DNA from 3 places in the Inediibacterium massiliense genome. Region 1 is predicted to be linked to each of the others. Evidence: riboswitches for the same ligand, from Rfam matches in the RefSeq annotation. Region 1 holds a riboswitch; each other region holds the start of a gene.
The links. A riboswitch is a leader RNA that binds a small molecule or an ion and turns the genes downstream of it on or off. The one in region 1 is predicted to bind S-adenosylmethionine.

Region 1 (6,474 bases):
GGATTACAAACTGTCATCACAGCTACCATCATAGCTTCTGTACTTCCACAAGTAACTACAATATCTGTATTAGGATCAATATCTATCCTCATAAGCTTTGATTGTTTTTTAGCAAGAGCCTCTCTAAATTGTTGTGAACCCCATGTAATCTCATATTGGTGCGGTCCTTCTAATGCTCCTTTTATAAGCTCATTTTTTAATTCCTCTGGAGGGTCAAAATCAGGAAATCCCTGTGAAAGGTTAATAGCTCCATATTCATTACTAATCCTAGTCATTTTTCTGATAATAGATTCTGTAAACTTTTCTAATCGATTTGCTACTTTAGGCATATAATCACTCCTTATCTTTCATCAATCAACCTCTTTGCTTTATGAGTTGCCCTTGGAAGTTCTCCTTCTCTTAAAACATCAACTACTTTTGGTCTAACACCAAGATGTGCCTTTATTTTATTAGAAATTCTATGAGCAATTTCCTCTTTATCTATCAATGAACTATTTGATTTTTCAATTTCCACTCTAAATTTTGTAATATGGTTTTCATTAAATACAAAGATCCTATATTCTCCTGTAGTATCTTTATCATTTCTTACAATAAATTCAATATCACTTGGAAAAACATTCACCCCTGCTGCAATAAACATATCATCTAATCTTCCTACTACATGAATTCTTTTATGAGTTCTTCCGCATATACATGGTTTAGACGTATATGTCACAATATCTCCTGTTCTAAAACGAATCATAGGTCTTGCTTTCTTTTTAAGAGTAGTAAGTACCATCTCGCCTCTTTCTCCATCGGCTACAGGATTTAATGTTATAGGATCTAATACTTCCAATAAAATTTGGTCTTCAGCCAAATGGAGTCCATCTTTTGCTTCACACATTCCTGCACAAGCTCCAAATATATCTGAAATACCATAAAAATCAAAAACATCTGCTCCCCAAAGTTTTTCTATTGCACTTTTTGTTACATCAATAGAGCCTCCTGGTTCTCCTGCTACAATAATTTTTTGAATAGATAAATCTTTTGCTGGATCTATACCTTGTTTTTTGGCCGTTTCTCCTAGATACCACGCATAAGAAGGTGTGGTCCAAATTGCTGTTGGTTGAAACTCTTTTAAAATAAACAAAAGTCTATCAGATGGAAGAGTTCCTGCCCAAATACATAAAGCTCCAAGATTTTGTGCTCCTATTACATCTGGTCCCCCAACAAAAAGGGAGAAATTTAATGCATGGACATATCGATCCGTTGATCTCATACCTACTCCCCAAAATAACCTGCTCTCTATATCTTGGAATTGTTCAAAATCTTCCTTCGTAAATGGACTTACTGTAGGAACTCCAGTAGAACCGCTAGATGTAGACATAAATACAATCTCTTTTTCATCAACTGCACACATATCCCCTAAAATAGGCTTTTTCTTTTGCCTTTCTCTTTCTACTTGTTTATTTACAAATGGAAATTTCCTCAAATCGTCTAAAGTTTTTAAATCCTCAGGTTTCACACCTACTTGATCAAAAGACTCTTTATAATATGGAGAATTTTCATAGGCAAACTTAATTTCATTTCTTAATTCTTTAAGTTGATAATCTTCTAATTCTTCTCTTGTTAAAGTTTCAATTGCTTCATTCCAGTATTTTCCTTCCATTTGACAACCTCCTAGGTATTTGTTTGAATTCTTCAAATTGATTTAGCGTATTTTTTACTCCATAAAAAAAGCTGCTTCATAAGAAAGCAGCTTTTTAAGATACTTTCTTATCTATCAGAATGAAACACATTCTGCAGGATTTAGCACATTTCTTAGATTTCTTACAATCTAAGTTGTTGCTGGGCTTCATTGGGCCAGTCCCTCCGCCTCTCTTGATAAGAATTTTATTATTTAATTTATTTTGTCGATGCATCAACAACAAAAGTCCTCTTCTGATATCAGAAGAGGACTCAATATATATACTTCCTCCTCTTATCTATCAGAATGAAATCACATTCTGCAGGATTTAGCACATTTCTTAGATCTCTTATAGTCTAAGTTGTTGCTGGGCTTCATTGGGCCAGTCCCTCCACCTCTCTTGATAAGAGTATACTATTTAGTTTCGAAACTTAAGATTAATGGAATTATAACAAAAGTACTTAATTACGTCAATACTATTTTTGAAAAAAGTACAAATTTTTCCTATGCATAAAATATCTCATTAGGATACAAACTGTAAAAATTCATCCATAGAAATAGAATATTGAATTTCTTTTAGTAATTCTTTATCTTGTGTAAAACCTACTTTTTTAAAAGCTTTTCTGGATCGTTTGTTTTTAAAATTAATTTTTGCTATTACTTCCTTTGCTCTCCAATTGAAAAATGCTTGTTTAAGCCCTTCAAAAATTGCATTTGTACCTAAACCTTTTCCCCATTCTTTTCGCTCTCCAATAACTACTACTATTTCTACATTTTCCTTTTTAGGTACAAGTCTTAAAAATCCTATAGGTTCTTTTTCATCTTTGGTAATCATAAAAAAGCTTCCATTTTGATTAAATAAATGAGTAAGAATAGGCATATTAATTCTATGAATCATCTGCTGAATACTTTGATTTACATTATGTTTTTCATTTAAATATTGAGTTACTTCATGGTCCTTTAGCCAATCCACAATTTTCCATGCATCTGATTTAAAAACTTCTCTTCGTAATTTTATGTAATGATTATTCATGATTAAAAAGTCCTCCTTAAACTAAAAAAACCTGTTATAAACACCTTTTCGTGTCTATAATAGGTTTTCAAACCAAACCATGAAGATTATATCAAAGTAAGCAATTTCAATCAAATTGAATATTTATGCTTTTAAATGAGTTACTGATGTTTATATAAGCATACCCATCAAAAGGGGTTCTTTCCTTCTCTTTTCTTCATAATATTAACTATTTTTACTTTTATTTGTTCTTATGGATTTCATTTCTATAAAATGTATTTTTTATTCTTATACAAATTGAATTAAATTTTTATCTAATCTAGCAACTCTAGCCAAAGAGTACACATCATATCCCTGATCTTCTAGCTTTTTACGTCCAGGTTGAAAAGATTTTTCAATAACAATCCCAATGCCACAAACCTTGGCTCCTGCTTCTTCTACTAAACGTACAGCTCCTAATGCTGCTTCTCCATTCGCCAAAAAATCATCAATAATTAAAGTTCGATCTTCTGGCAAAATATATTTTTTAGAGAGCGTTAACTCATAATCTACTCCTTTGGTAAAAGAATGTATTGTTGTTTGATAAATATCATCCTTTAAAGTTTTTGATTTGCTTTTTTTCAATATAATCATAGGTACATTCATTTGCATAGCAGTCATAACAGCAGGTGCAATACCAGAACTTTCAATTGTCAGTATTTTTGTAATATTATATTTATTGAAATATTTTTTAAAATAAGTTCCCATTTCATACATCAATTGAGGATCTACTTGATGATTTAAAAAAGCATCTACTTTTAATACAGTTTCACTTAGTGCCTGTCCATCTTCTAAAATTCTTTTTTCTAATTTTTCCATTTCTATCACCTTATCCTTTTCACAATATATCCTATTATAGAAGTATTTTCCTCAAAAAATAATATAAAAAAGCACCTTAATTTAGATTAAGGTGTTACATTTTATAGATAGCTATAAACACTATACCTTATGGTCTGATAATTAATATCACCAATTAGGAACTTTTAAATGTCTATCCCTTATTCCATTGCACATATATTATATAGCATTATAACATATTTTTTGACCAATAGGATAATTTTTCTTCCTTCCCTTTTAAATGATTTTCATATTGAATAATAAATCACCAAAGGGATATTCCTTTGGTGATTATTATCTAAAACTATTTTTTAATACTTTGGCATTTTTATAATAGCTTTGAATAAATCTCCGTCTACTTCTATACGAAAACTTCCTCTTTGAAGATCAACTAAACTTTTAGCAATGGATAATCCCAGTCCACTTCCTTGAGAAGTTCTTGATTCATCGCCTCTCTTAAAACGCTCCATAAGTTCATCTGAGGAAATATTTAGTTCATAAGCTGATATATTTTTAACAGTTAAAACAACCTCATTTTTTAACTCTTCCATATCTATATATACCCTAGAACCTTTAAGAGCATATTTAAAAATATTAGATAATAGATTCTCAATAGCTCTCCATAATAATTTTCCATCTGCTTTTACATATACTTTATCTTTAGGATGGTTTATTTTAAATTCTAGATTAGATGCTTCTATCTTATCATTTAATTCCCCTAACCCCTGAGTAATCAAAGATGTCATATCTATTTTTTCGTAATTTACTGGCATATCCCCACTAGAAGCTTTGGAGGCTTCAAACAAATCATCTGTCAATATCTTTAATCTTTGAGATTTTTGATCTATGATTTCTATATATTCCTCTCTCTTAGATTGATCCTTTTCTTTTTTTAATAAATCCACATAGGTAATAATAGAAGTAAGAGGTGTTCTAATATCATGAGATACATTTGTAATCAATTCTGTTTTTAATCTTTGACTTTTTAATTCATTATCTACTGCTTTATTTAATCCCTCCGTAATACTATTAATATTAGAAGCAAGTGTTTTAAACTCTCCACCTTTAGATATATCTATAGTGTGATGGATATCTCCATTTTTTATTTTTTCTACACCTTCTTTGATTGCATTAAATTCTTTTACTTTCTTTAATGCTACCCAAGCTCCTATTCCTATGGTAATAGGAGCCATAAAAAATGTTAAACCAACTAAAATTGGATATCCTATGACAATCACTACAATCTTTACAGCTGTGCTTCCACTATCAAAAATATCTTTTATAAATGCATAAAACTTATATAATACCTTAAAAGTAAGTGTATGCTTTATAAGAGTTTTATTTTTAATATGTTTTGCTAACGATAAAATCAATATAAGTCCAAATGTACCTATCAAAAAAGTAATTGGAAATATAATTTTGTATAAGTTGTTATGAAATACACCCTGCATAAATGCAAACCATAATATAATAAGAGACAAACACATAGCTATATTGATATCATTATATATTTTGTCTACAAAGTTTAAATGAACTTCCTTTTCTTTAAAATAATCTTTCCCTATAATCCATATTAAATAAATTAAACTAGCTAAAGTAGCAATTACAAATACTATAATCTTATATAAATAGTCCATTACAATTGCTTTATCTTTTTTCCACTTTTCTATTTTGTCATGAGCAGAATCCTCTTTAAGTGCAATATACATGACTTGATTTTGTGGGTTTACTTCATCCATTGATAAATATCCATAACGATACATTGTTTTTTCAATATTTTGTGGATAAATTTCTTCTTCTGATGAGTCAATTATAATATAAGAAGGATGAGATTTAAAATACTCTTTACTTATATTTTCACTATTGGAATACACTTTTTTTATATCATCTACATAAGTACTTAAATAATATATAAAGTCTTTATTTTGTTCCATTCTATTTAAACATGATTTATATTCTTCTAAATCTTTTTGAATCAATTCATCTTTTATTTTTGAAATTTTATCTACATATATCTCCTGAAATCTTTTATAATTTTCCACATCAGATAACTCATAATTATAAAGTTTTTCATCATATTTAAAATCTGAATATAAATTTTCTTCTTCTGTCTTTATATCTTCTTCCGTAACAGTCCTACCACTTAAAATATACTCTTCACTTTTATATTCATTCATCAATTCAATAGCATCCTCAGTTATAGACTCTAATTGACGCCTATATTCTTTTCCACTATAGTAATTGTTTTCAAAAGCAAGCTCTATATCTATTTCTTTAACACCTATTAAATTTAAAATCAGTGTTACTGCACTACTAAAACAAAGTATTACTATCATAAAAACAATAATTTTTGTAATCCATGAATGACTATAATTTTTCCACTTTATATCCAATCCCCCACACCACCTTTAAATATTTTGGATCTTTTGGATTGATCTCAATCTTTTCTCTTATTTTTCTTATGTGTACAGCTACTGTATTTTCTGGATTGAAGGCAGTTTCTTTCCACACCTTTTCATATATTTCATCTATAGAATATACTCTTCCTGCATTTTGAGTTAAAAGCTTTAAAATTTTGTATTGTACAGGAGTCAATTTTACTTCTTCCCCATCTACTGTTACAATCTTACTTTCATCATCAATCTCAAGGCCTCCTGTTTGAAATACATTACTTCTCATTTCAAAACTTCCTAAAGAGGTATATCTTCTAAGCTGAGATTTTACCCTTGCAATAAGTTCTAATGGATTAAATGGTTTGGTTATATAATCATCTGCTCCCATATTCAATCCCATTATTTTATCCGTATCTTCAGATTTTGCAGAAAGCATAATAACAGGTATATTCTTATCTTCTCTGATTTTCATGGTAGCTCTTAATCCATTCATTTTAGGCATCATAATATCCATAATAATCAGATGA
Region 2 (6,474 bases), on a different contig from region 1:
CTTTACTATGATGATGCGCATCTGCATAATTTCTTACAAAATCTATAATTTCATAAAAAACATTATAGTCTAGTTCTTCATGATTTAAAATTTTAATGCATAGTTTTCTAATAACTTTTAGCATTCTTTTTATGTTTTTATGTTCTTCCATCATTAAATCGATAGCATCCATTGATATCCCTCCTATCTTTATCCTTTCCTTTTTTATTCTTTTTATCATATTTTTATAAGAACATTCATCCATAATACAATAGTAAAGGCATGTTGTATTTATTTTCTTTTATACAAAGTAACTTCCAATTGATCTTGTATAAAATTTATTTCTCCCTTGTCGATCATCATACCTATCAAAGTAAGTTCTGTATCCATATCACAAGACCCTGCAAGCTCCCAATAGTATTCTTCCATTTCTTCTTGCTTTGGAGCTTCTAAATATCGGATAAGCTTTTCTATTTTATTTTCTTGTCCTTTTGTATAGTTACTTTTTAGAAAAATTTTATAAAACTCATCTTCCTCTTTTAGATGAACTTCAATATCTGTAGCACCTATTAAGAAAAAATAATTTAACATTTCATCTACAATTTTACTAATCCTTTGTTTAATGTGTTTCATGATTCATCTCCCTCTCTTTTCTAAAAGCCTGTATAATTGGCAATAGTACTGCAGCTACAATGCCTGCAGCAAAACCATTGTTATAAAGATTTAATCCTCCATGTAAAACACCTACATTTAATACAACAGATGAATGAATAAAGCCTGCTAAAATACCATATTTCCACCCAAATTCTCCTGCAATAGGAGCCAAGGAAGTTCCAAATAAAGCTGCCAGTAAAATAGAAGGATCATTTATATTCCACATTTTTGTGATAGATCCAATATAAACACCTATCCATATAGGAATGATATTTTTAGAATGTTTTCCAAATGCACCAAATCCTACTACTGTCAAAATTCCTCCAATGGTAGGACCATTTAAATCTCCTCCTATCAAGAGAACATATACAGTTGATAGTAACCCATTTATACCCATATTGATAAGTGTAGGAGGAAACCCTTCTAATAACATAAAATCTGTAATCAATCTTCCTTCATATTGCATAATGTGTTTGACTCTTTTAAAAGATTTATCATTAAAATAAAAACCAATAAAAATCATAGATGTAAACATAAAAAATAAAAATATAGATAAAATTTGATTGTTTCCTGTAGTCCAAATAAATTGAATATTAGGTGAAAATCCATAGGACTTAAATACAGACACAAATATGGTTCCAATCATTCCTGCTGTAAAACCTATATTATATAAATTAAATCCTTGATGAACTTTCATCATATAAGCAGATAACGGTGGTAAAATAAATCCTATACTTAATCCAACAAGACTTCCAATAACAATTCTTATATAGATAGAAAACTGAGTATAAAAAAATATTTCTGTAACCATAGGTCCCATAGCGGTACCAAATAAAGCTACATATATATATTTTGAAAATTTATCCTTTTGTACTTTTGAATATAAATAAACCCCTAGTACAATAAACCATACATTAAATAAATTTTTCCCAAAAAAACTAAAGCCTTCAATTAAAAACAAAGCAGCCATAGTAGCTCCACTAAAATAAATCTTTAAATAATACAATAACCCCAAAAAAATAAGAGTTAATAATCCTGCATTCACAAAAGCGGCTCCCATTCCTCCTACTCCTATATAATCTGTAATTAAAGCATCTGGTTGTACAATAATACGATACATTCCATATAAAATCTTTTTTGGAGCATCTACTAAAAATCCAAATATAATTAAAGATATAGCATACCCACCTGTAATGAGATACCTATTTTGATTACTTACTTTATGTGTTTTGAGAATAGATTCTGATTTGTCAAACTTCATAAGATACACATCCCTCCCCTTTATCCATATAATTTTTATTCTTTTTCTTATTATATACCTCTATAACAGCTAATTTAATCTATATATTTCGATATTAACAGATTATATCTATCTTTTAAAGCTTTTCTTCTTTGTACCATAAATTGCTTCCTTTTTTCTTTATTATTTAAATTTATTCTCTTTAATTTTTTAAATTCATATAAAATATATTCTTATATTCATATATATTTTTTATATATGAATATAGTTTATTCCATTTATGTAAAACTATTTACATACAGTATGATATCGTAAGAAACTAAAAAACCACCCATAAGGTGGTCAGAATGTTGACAAAGTATATTGTAACAAAGTCATAGAAATTAGGAACATTTATTGAGAATTTATGAAAATATAGAATAAGTAAGAAAATGCTTAGCATTACACTGTTTGAGCATAGCGAGTTTGTAATGCTATTTTCGATCGTTTCTTTATATTTTCCAAATTTGAAAATCAGTGACGTTTTTTATGACTTTGTCTACAAACTTATCCACCCATAAGGTGGTTTTTAATTTTGTTTTTGTATTTCCTGTACCATATTTTTGATACAATCCTCTTCAAATGGAGATTTTATTTTTCCTATATTCACAAGCTCTAAAAAAGATTTGCTTCCTCCTGTTTTACATACATTCATATAGTTTTTCCATGTACTTTGAAAATCTTTTTTAGCTTGCATAAAAAATTGCAATGCACAAATTCCTGCCAATATATAATCAATATAATAAAATGGGTTTTTAAAAATATGTCCTTGTTGATGCCAATAACCGCCTCTTTTTAAATACTCATTTTCTCCATAATTTCTATAAGGAATATATTCATTTTCTAATTTTGCCCATAGATCTTTTCTATCTTTTATAGACATATTTGGGTTTTCATAAATATGATGTTGAAACTCATCTACTAATGCCCCATAAGGAATAAAGTGTAAAAACTCCCTTAAATGAACTTGTCTATATTGATCTGCATTTTCAAAAAAATGATCCATATAAGGATATGTGAAAAATTCCATACTCATAGCATGAATTTCACAAGCATCTAAAGTTGGAAAGTTGTATTCAGAAATGAGATAATCTTTACTTAAATACATTTGAAGAGCATGGCCTGCCTCATGAGTAAGTACATCTATATCATCTGCTGTCCCATTAAAATTTGCAAAAATAAAAGGCGTTTTATATTGTTTGATATAAGTACAAAATCCAGCTGGAGATTTCCCACTTTTACTCAATACATCTAATAAATTATTTTTAATCATATGTTCAAAAAAGTATTTTGTCTCCTCTGATAAGTCTTCATACATTTTTAGTCCCTTATGTAAAATTTCATTTGGATTTAATTCTAATTTTGCATTTCCTTTTTTGAAATAAATGAGTTCATCATAATAATAAAGTTCATTTAAATTTAATTTTTTTCTTTGTTCTTCTCTTAATTTTAAGCTTAAAGGAACAATATATTTTTTAATATTCTCCCTTAAATTTTTAATCATCTCTTGATTATAATCTATTCTAATCATACGATCATATCCTAATTGTACAAAATTTTTATATCCTATTTTTTTAGCCATTTGATCTCTTACTTTTACCAATTCATCATAGATTTCATCAAAGTGCTTTTCATTTTTCATAAAAAAATCATATTTTTTATCTACAGCTTTCTTTCTTATATTTCTATCTATATCCATTTGAAATAATCTCATTTGAGGAAGAGTATGATATTTTCCTTGAAAATATATTTTTGCTGAAGACAATAGAGTTGTATACTCACTCATGAGATTATTTTCAATATTTAAATCTTTTAAAATCAGAAAAGATACTACATTCTTTTTCATGTGAGCAATTTTAAAAAGCTGACTTCCCCATTTCTTTTCTAAATCATTTTTATATTTGGATTTTGTCAAAGCTTTATAATACTGTGAAATTAAATTTTCATAAATAGGAGTATATTGATCAAAAAAATTTTGTTCCTCTTTATAAAAAGAATCCTTCGTATCTATACAGTGACGAATATAAACAATAGTTTTCATACTTTCAAATTCATTTCTTAATAAATTGATCTCCTGTAATAATTGATCCTCTTCCTCAAAACTTTGTCCATCACAAAATTTTTGTAGTAGATGATTAAATTTTTCTTCATAATTTTTTATATCTGGTCTTTCATACTCAAATCCACTAAATTTCATTTTTTCACCTTCCTAGTACAAAACCCCAATCTTAGATTGGGGCTATTTTTCAAAACTTAAATCTTTTATAGAAGCTTCTTTAGGTCTTGGAATTCCAAATACAATTGCAAGTATTACACAAATCCCCATTAAATAAGGATAATATAAATATTTCATAATAGATATAGATGATATTCCTGCTACACTAGCTGCAACTAAAAGTTGAGCTCCATAAGGAATCATTCCTTGGCAAAAGCAGGAGAAGGTATCTAGTAAGCTCGCTGATCTCTTAGGATCAATATCATATCGATCTGCAATATCCTTTGCAATAGGTCCTGCCATTACAATAGCAATGGTATTATTAGCAGTACAAACATCTACAATTCCTACTAAAAGAGCGATTCCAAACTCTGCTCCTTTTTTTCCCTTGATTCTACTTGTAATAAATTCAAGTAGGAAATCTATTCCACCATTATATTTAATAACTTCTACCATACCTCCAATTAAAATAGATATGATCACAATCTCTGACATACCCATAATCCCTTTTCCTATAGCTTGCACAAATCCCCATATATCAAAGGCATGCGTGTATATACCAACTACTCCTGCAAATAATGTTCCGCCTACTAAAACAATCATTACATTAACTCCTAATAAAGCTCCTATTAAAACTGTTAAATAAGTCAATACCTTTAATAAACTATATTCATAATTTCCATCTAATACCATATTTCCTACATTTTTAGATGCAAATAAAATTGCTGTGACCATTGCAGCAGGTATAACAATCGCAAAATTCATCTTAAATTTATCTCTCATTTGACATCCTTGTGTTCTTGCAGCAGCAATTGTTGTATCAGAAATCATAGAAAGATTATCTCCAAACATAGCTCCACTAACAACTGCTCCTAATGCAAGTCCCATAGGAATTCCAGTCTTTTGTGCAATTCCAACAGCCATAGGAGCAAGTGCTACAATAGTTCCTACTGAAGTCCCTACAGATAATGAAATAAAACATCCTATTACAAAAACTCCTGCGATTAATATATTTCCCGGCAATATACTAAGACCTAAATTTACAGTTGAATCTACTGCTCCCATCTCTTTTGCTACTTGAGCAAATCCTCCTGCTAAAATAAAAATGATACACATTAAAATAATATTTGTATTTCCTGCTCCTTTACAAAATACTTCTACTTTTTCATGAATGCTAGTCTTTCTATTCATTGCAACAGCTACAATACTTGCTCCCAAAAAGGCCACACTCACAGGCATTTTATAAAAATCCCCTACAACAATAGATGTTGCTAGATACATTACTAGGAATACACCTAGTGGAATCAAAGCCCATGGATTTCCTTTTTTTTGATTTTTATTCATTATTATTCCTCCTAATTTTAATAAATAAAAAACCTCTTGCAGATAATGCAAGAAGTTATCTTCCATTCTTATCTGTCAGGTAATACCTGATGGAATTAGCACCACAGAATTAAATTCTAGGTTGCTGGGTTTCATAGGGCCAGTCCCTCCACCTCTCTGGATAAGATACTATTTAATTTTTATACTGTAAGTATTATATGAAAGTTTTATAATAAAGTCAATAGAATTTAGATATTGTTATTATTTACTATTTTTCCTTCACATCTATAAATCTTAAGACCTTGATTCATAAATTTATCTTCGTATTCTGTTGTAACATTCTCTATATCACTTTCTTTTAAATCTAATGATATATTTTTTAAATACAGTCCCTCATTACTAAACTCATTTAGTGAAAACTCAAATAGTTTTTCATTATCTGTTTTAAAATGAACTTCGCCTGTTTCTTCTAATATATTTTTATACATCTTTAAGAAATTATGATGAGTTAATCTTCTTTTAGCCCATCTCTTTTTAGGCCAAGGATCACAAAAGTTAATAAATAATCTTTGTACTTCGTTTTTATCAAAATACTCCTCTATTTTTTTTACATCTCCCCATATAAAAAGAATGTTTTTAAGATCTAATTCATATGCTTTTTCCACAGCTTTTAACAAAACTTCTTCTTTCATTTCCATTCCTATAAAATTTATATTTGGATGTTTCAAAGCCAAAGTAGTCAAGAACTTTCCTCTTCCCATCCCTAATTCTAAATAAATAGGATTTTCATTTTGAAATTCTTCATTCCATTTTCCTTTATATAAACAAGGATCTTGTATCACATAAGTAGTATAACTAAGTAGTTTCTCATCTGCTCCTTTTTTCTTTCTTCTTCTCATATTATTCTCCTTCTTGAATTGATCCATCATATTTAGTAACTTAAAATAGTTTATGAATATTTTATCATACTTTGAAAATTTTTTTTATTTTTATGGGTATTTTATATTATTTTGTAATGTATACA
Region 3 (6,474 bases), 660 kb from region 1:
GGAGGTTTTGTCTAAAACTACAGATCTGAGTAAATTTTTAGCGTGTAAAGGAATCAATTTTAAAGAGACATCACAAGGCCTAATTACTTTCTTCAATAATAAAATAGTAGACTGGAACAGTTTTGATGGTTCATATGCTTACCGTATAAAAAAGAGATTAAAGGCACGAGGAGAATATATTGATAATTGTATAAATGGTTTTTTATTTAATCATTTATTTTGGGAAGATAGTAATGTAGAACATATTAGAGATTGTCCTGAAATTGTTTCTGACATATGCTACGTGCTTAACAGACAAGATATTTTAAATGAATGGAGAAAAATATCAACATTATATGCATTGGGTTTTTTAGTTGATATCAAAGATATTATTTTTGATGAACATGCTAAACTTAAGACTACTAAATCTAAAATATATTTAACTTACAAGTATGTAATATACTATCTAGTGCAAGTGTATCATAATGTGTGGAATACTAGATTTAATAATCCAATTATACGTTTAAAAGATAATCAATCTGTTATTAAAGAAAATATCATTGGGTTTTATGAGATAAAAGCATAATTTATGTGAATATATTCACTAAGGTAATAATCTGAAACTAGTTGTATGAAGTGTTTAAAATTAGAAGTGTGTACAGTTCTAAAGTATAGGATTTTTGTTTAACAATAAAATACGTTGTTTTTATGGTTTTAGGAGGTTTCAGATGGAAGAAAATGAAAAATTAGATGATTTGGAAGAAAAAATACTATCATATATAGTTTCAAAAGATAAATTTATTGGAGAAATTGAAGTATCTTTAGCAGAACTTGCAGTTGCATTAGAGAATACTAGAGCTTCAATTTCATATCATATTAAAAAACTTGCAGATAAAAAGTTTTTGTTAATTAAAAATAATGGAAGAACAAAAACATATATTATTACCAGTATTGCTAAAGATTATATTGAATCTAATGAAGTAGAAGAATTTCCTGAAGATGATATTAAGGCTTTGTCATATCAAGATGCTCTAAGTGCTAAGAAATCTATAGAAAAAATAAATCTTATAAAAAAGGAAATGGAACAAATTAAATTAAGTATTGAACAAGATAGAAAAAATTCAAAAGATGACATTGAGGAAATTAAAACTGAAATGTATGGAAAATTACAATCATTCTATGGGCGTATTGGAGAAATATTGACTTTGATAATTACAGCTATAGCAATGATAGTTTTTAATATTCAATTGATTGAAAACGTCAAAATTGATTTTTACAATCCGCTTTTAGCAATGCAAACAATTTTAGCAATTGATTTACCGTATCTTATTTTATTTGTAATATTTATTACAATGTTTCACTTTATTATTGGAAAAGATTTTTCGAATACAGAAGTAGAATTTAAAACTATTATTAAAGGCGTGTTTCTAAGAACTATTCCAATGCTTTTGATTATAATTGTTTGTTTTTTAATTTTATTAGCGTAAGAGAGGAGAGTTGATATGGTGAATTTACATCAATATGCAATTCAAATTGAGCAAAGAGTTAGACGGCTTATAGGACCAGGTACTGAGAGATTTGCATTGGGTGGCATTGTTAATTCCGACTTTATTGAATATGGTGGAATTGTAACAGCAATTGTGGCTGGCTTATCTACGTATTATCATGATAAAAATATTGAATTAATTGATGCATTCCTTGAAAATATTATTGAGTATAATGGCGTCAATTTTAGAGACATAGGAGAGGAAACTGTCAAAAATATAAATGATCAGTTTAGAGAATTGGCAAATAAAATTGAAAGAAATAGATAGACATTTAGTAATGAATATTTAAAGCAACTTGAATTAAATTCATCTTATATGAAATACATTTTAGATATGAACTAAGATTATTTTCAAAGTGGAGTATATGTATGAATCTATAAAGTGTGTATTTCAAAAACTAATTGGAGTTGAGGAAACATGTATTTGGATTGCTTTGATAAACAAACTGCGTTAGAAACAATAATTGATCTAGAAAAAACGTTAATTGAAAAATTTATTGTATTTCAATACCGGACAATAGAGCAAGAAGAACGAACTAATTTTTTTATTAGTTTGATATTTTAGATTTTTATTCTTATTTAGACACTGTAAATATTAAGTTGGATTATGATTTAATTATTTCAAGATTTGAGGGGATATATTTTTATCATTTAGCTGCAATAAAAGACAAGCTTTCTTACAAAAAAGGATTTTTGAATTTAGTAGATATTTTTAGAGAGAAAAATTGTATTAAGTCTTATTTACAAAAGTTTGACATTAAACTTAGCGAGTGTGAAGGAAACTTGATAATTACTCATAATGATATTCCAGTAGATTGTAATGAAAATTCACTATTAAGAAGCAGAATCAATGGTGATCATTGTATTAATGGTTTTCTTTATAATGATAGAATACATCTTAACATAAATGTACAACATTTAAATAGATGTCCTGAGATAATTAAAAAAATATCAGAAATTGTGAGAAAACCAAAGATTGCTCTGTTCTGGTCAAGTAAAATTGTAACATTATGTGCTAGTTTTGATTTCCATACCTAGCTTCGAAGGGTGTCCTTCCTTGATTATGCGAATGTGGTCTTGAAAAATTATACCATTCATAAACATAGTCATTAACAGCTTCATTGAGAAGCTGATCAGTATCAAAACGATATTGTTTAATAAGTTCATTTTTAAATGTATTATAAAATCGTTCCATAACTGCATTATCATAAGGACAACCAGCTTTGCTCATGCTTTGTGTGACACCCTTAGATTCACAGAATTTTACGAATTCTTTTGAAGCAAACTGCGCTCCTTGATCACTATGCAAAATTAAATTATTTTTGATTAGGTTATTTTTTAATGCTATTTTCAACGTATCTATAGCTAAATTTGAATCAATCCATTTACTGTTCAACGTTGCAACTACACTTCTGTCATACAGATCTATGATGCTACAATTATAACGTTTCTGACCATTGCTTAATGTAAGATAGGTAAAATCAGTACACCACTTTTCATTTCGCTTGGAAGCAGTAACATCTTGATTTAAGAGATTTTTAAAAGTTTTATGAATACTTCCTTTTATATATTTTTGTTTCTTTTTCATAATTATAGCTTTTAAATTTAGCTCTTTCCTATACTTATAAATCGTGGGATAACTGCATGATACATTACTTAATTTAAGTAAATCTGCTATCATGCGATAACCTACAGTACCATTTTTACTATGATAAATTGTCTCAATTAATTCTTTTAATTGAGCTTTGTGTTTAAAATATTTTTGTTTTCTCTTTTTAAGATAATTGTAATAGGCATTAGGGGATAATTTAAATTTGGATAATAGCCATCGTAAACCGAATTCATTGCAGTATTTTTTTATGAATTCATAAATTTTTAATCGATTTCTTTCGCGAAGAATGCAGCCGCCTTTTTTAGAAAACGATTCTCCTTTTCAAGTTCTTCCAGCTGTTTACGCAGCTTTTGAATTTCAATATAAGAATCTGTTTCTTCTTTTAAATCAGTATTTGTCTTGCATTCTTCACGGTGCTTGTTTAACCAATATCTCAATGTACCATTCCCTAAATTATATTCTTCAGTTAAGCTTTTTACAGTCCGACCTTCTTCAAGATAAAGACGTAATACTTTCTTTTGTAATTCTGGGTCATATTTTTTATTCGCCATTTTGCAACTCCTTTTCTATGTTTGAATTATAACATCAAACTAGCGTTAGGTGTTACAACTTTAGTATAGCAGGACACTCATTGTTGGGAACAGAATAGTAAACCATATATTATTAAAACATATGTTAATTTGAATGAAATTGATGATAGTACCTTTGAGGGAGGATATGATTTTAAGTGTACAAAAAGTAGAATTGAGTATTTTATTTTAAAAATTTTAAATTTTATTATGTTTCGCCAGTTTGATAATGTTGTTCTGAATGATAACCCAATGGTATTTTTAGTTGATGGAATATCCTTACCTTCAGATAGAATAGTAAAAATGATAGATTTAACATGTTAATACAACTTCCCATTATCCATATACTTACTATATCTACCATAGAGATTCAGAGAATATACAAACATTAATTTGAGAGGCTTTTTATGTATTATAAAAAAGCCTCTTTTGTGGTATTCTTAATATAAGAAAAGTATCTATAGGAGAGTGATTATGATGTGTAGAATCAATCCTAAAGTAGATTTGGCATTTAAAAAATTATTTGGTAGTGAAGAAAATAAAGATCTATTGATTTCATTTATCAATTCAATATTGATAGATGAACAAATTGAGGATATAACTATAAAAAATCCATACAATGTATCTAATTATATTAATGGAAAAATGTCTATATTAGATATCAAAGCTGTAGATGAAAAAGGAAAGTGGTATGATATAGAAATTCAAGTAGCTCCTCAAAGCTTTTATGATAAAAGAGCATTGTATTATTGGGCAAAGGTATATACAGACCAATTGTTAGAAAAAGGAAGATATGGAGCGCTCAATAAAACAATAGGAATCAATATATTAGATTTTGATTACTTAGAGGGAAAAGAATATCATAATATGTATAAGCTTTTAAACCTACGAACAGGAAAAGAATTTTCAGATTTACTAGAATTACACTTTATTGAACTCAAAAAATTTGATAAAGAATTAAAAGATTTAAAAACAGGATTAGATAGATGGGTTACATTTTTAAATCATGCTTATGAATATAGTAAAAATAAAATTCCTAAAGAATTAGAACAAGATTCAAGTATTAAAAAAGCTATAGAAGTATTAGATGTAATGTATCTAGATGAAGATGAAAGAAGCTTGTATGAAAATAATCTAAAAGCATTTATAGATAAACAGGAAGAACTAGATACAGCAAGGCAAGAAGGAGAATATATAAAAGCAATAGAAATAGCAAAAAATTTATTAGATGTTTTGGATATAGATACTATATCAATTAAAACTGGCTTAACAAAAGAAGAAATATTAAAACTAAAAAATTAAAATAGTTATATGTATTTATAAGCATTAGGTAGATCTTAAGTTGTTTTATCTAAAAATTATATTGACAGATTTACAAAACTTATATATAATCATATTCAATAAATTTAAAATAAAATATCAATTGAATACTCTTATCAAGAGAAGTGGAGGGAACGGGCCCATTGAAGCTTCAGCAACCAGCATTATGCTAGGTGCTAAATCCTGCAGAACGTTGTTCTGAAAGATGAGAAAAGGTGTATATTATGCTCATAGAGCGATATTAGGTAAAGACCTCTTCATCTTAGAAGAGGTTTTTTTGTTTATAAATTTAATTTTATTATGAGGAGGAGTTTTTATGTACATAAAAGATATTTTTACAAAGAAAAAACCAGTTATTTCGTTTGAAATATTTCCACCAAAACCATCGGCTTCGATTCAAACCATCTATAATACAATTGATGCTTTGGCACCTCTACGACCTGATTATATTAGTGTGACTTATGGAGCAGGGGGAAGTACAAGTAAAAAAACTGTTGAAATTGCATCTATGATCAAAAATACATATGATATAGAAGCTTTGGCACATCTTACTGGTATTACATCTAATAAAAAAGAAATTAATAATATATTAGAAGAATTAAATGAAAATAATATTGAAAATGTATTGGCTCTAAGAGGAGATTTGCCACAAGATCCTGAATTTAAATTGTCAGAAGAACTAGATTTTAAATATGCTTCTGATTTGATAAAACATATCAAGATCAATCAAAAATTTTGCATAGGAGGAGCTTGCTATCCAGAAGGACATATGGATACAACAAAAGAAAAAGATTTGTTCAATCTAGGTAAAAAAGTAGATGCTGGAGTGGATTTTCTTATTTCTCAATTGTTTTTAGATAATCATTTTTTCTACGAATTTAAAGAAAAAACTATAAAAAGAAATATCGATATTCCTATACAAGCTGGGATTATGCCAGTGATTAATAAAAATCAGATTCGTCGTATTATATCTTTGTGTGGTGCGTATATTCCTAAAAAGTTTTTAAAAGTTATAGACAAATATGAAAACAATCCTGAAGCATTAAAGGATGCAGGTATTGCCTATGCTACAGATCAAATTATAGATTTATTATCTTCAGGAGTAGATGGCATACATATTTATACTATGAATAATCCGGAAGTAGCAAAAAGAATTGTATCAAACATTAGCTCTATTATATATGCTCTCAATAAAAAGCATGCAGTGTAAGGGAGATGAACGAAATTGTATATTCATAAAGATGAAGTACTACGGTATTTAGGATATAGGCATCAAAATATAGATGAAAATTTAGATAGATTGATTGATACATGTATAGAGGAAACAAAACAATGTGTACAATGTAAATATGTAATAAAAGTTTTTGATATAGAAAAAGGTGATGAACATATTGAAATATTAGGGAGTAGGCTTATCTTTAAAGGAAAAGATATTATAAATCATCTAG

Region 2: linked by a shared signal. The riboswitch ahead of BN2409_RS07190 (Na+/H+ antiporter NhaC family protein) and the one ahead of BN2409_RS11375 (phenylacetate--CoA ligase family protein) in region 1 are both predicted to bind S-adenosylmethionine.
Region 3: linked by a shared signal. The riboswitch ahead of metF (methylenetetrahydrofolate reductase [NAD(P)H]) and the one ahead of BN2409_RS11375 (phenylacetate--CoA ligase family protein) in region 1 are both predicted to bind S-adenosylmethionine.

The regions. Positions count from the first base shown of each region.
Region 1 is NZ_LN876587.1:591,913-598,386, reverse strand. Features, by position in the region: gene BN2409_RS11380 (pyridoxal phosphate-dependent aminotransferase) at 1-329, opposite strand, end outside; gene BN2409_RS11375 (phenylacetate--CoA ligase family protein) at 341-1,648, opposite strand; SAM riboswitch class I at 1,753-1,870, opposite strand; SAM riboswitch class I at 1,958-2,076, opposite strand; gene BN2409_RS11370 (GNAT family N-acetyltransferase) at 2,190-2,699, opposite strand; gene BN2409_RS11365 (xanthine phosphoribosyltransferase) at 2,967-3,536, opposite strand; gene BN2409_RS11360 (HAMP domain-containing sensor histidine kinase) at 3,866-5,947, opposite strand; gene BN2409_RS11355 (response regulator transcription factor) at 5,922-6,474, opposite strand, start outside.
Region 2 is NZ_LN876586.1:720,384-726,857, reverse strand. Features, by position in the region: gene BN2409_RS07210 (hemerythrin domain-containing protein) at 1-172, opposite strand, end outside; gene BN2409_RS07205 (hypothetical protein) at 271-612, opposite strand; gene BN2409_RS07200 (DUF1576 domain-containing protein) at 599-1,894, opposite strand; gene BN2409_RS07195 (M3 family oligoendopeptidase) at 2,442-4,109, opposite strand; gene BN2409_RS07190 (Na+/H+ antiporter NhaC family protein) at 4,152-5,471, opposite strand; SAM riboswitch class I at 5,537-5,638, opposite strand; gene trmB (tRNA (guanosine(46)-N7)-methyltransferase TrmB) at 5,699-6,349, opposite strand.
Region 3 is NZ_LN876587.1:1,256,170-1,262,643, reverse strand. Features, by position in the region: gene BN2409_RS14635 (hypothetical protein) at 1-565, shown strand, start outside; gene BN2409_RS14630 (helix-turn-helix domain-containing protein) at 708-1,466, shown strand; gene BN2409_RS14625 (hypothetical protein) at 1,482-1,793, shown strand; gene BN2409_RS14620 (hypothetical protein) at 2,126-2,563, shown strand; one part of gene BN2409_RS16995 (IS3 family transposase) at 2,541-3,427, opposite strand; one part of gene BN2409_RS16995 (IS3 family transposase) at 3,427-3,688, opposite strand; gene BN2409_RS17360 (hypothetical protein) at 3,818-4,030, shown strand; gene BN2409_RS14605 (Rpn family recombination-promoting nuclease/putative transposase) at 4,181-5,008, shown strand; SAM riboswitch class I at 5,137-5,238, shown strand; gene metF (methylenetetrahydrofolate reductase [NAD(P)H]) at 5,343-6,236, shown strand; gene BN2409_RS14595 (vitamin B12 dependent-methionine synthase activation domain-containing protein) at 6,252-6,474, shown strand, end outside.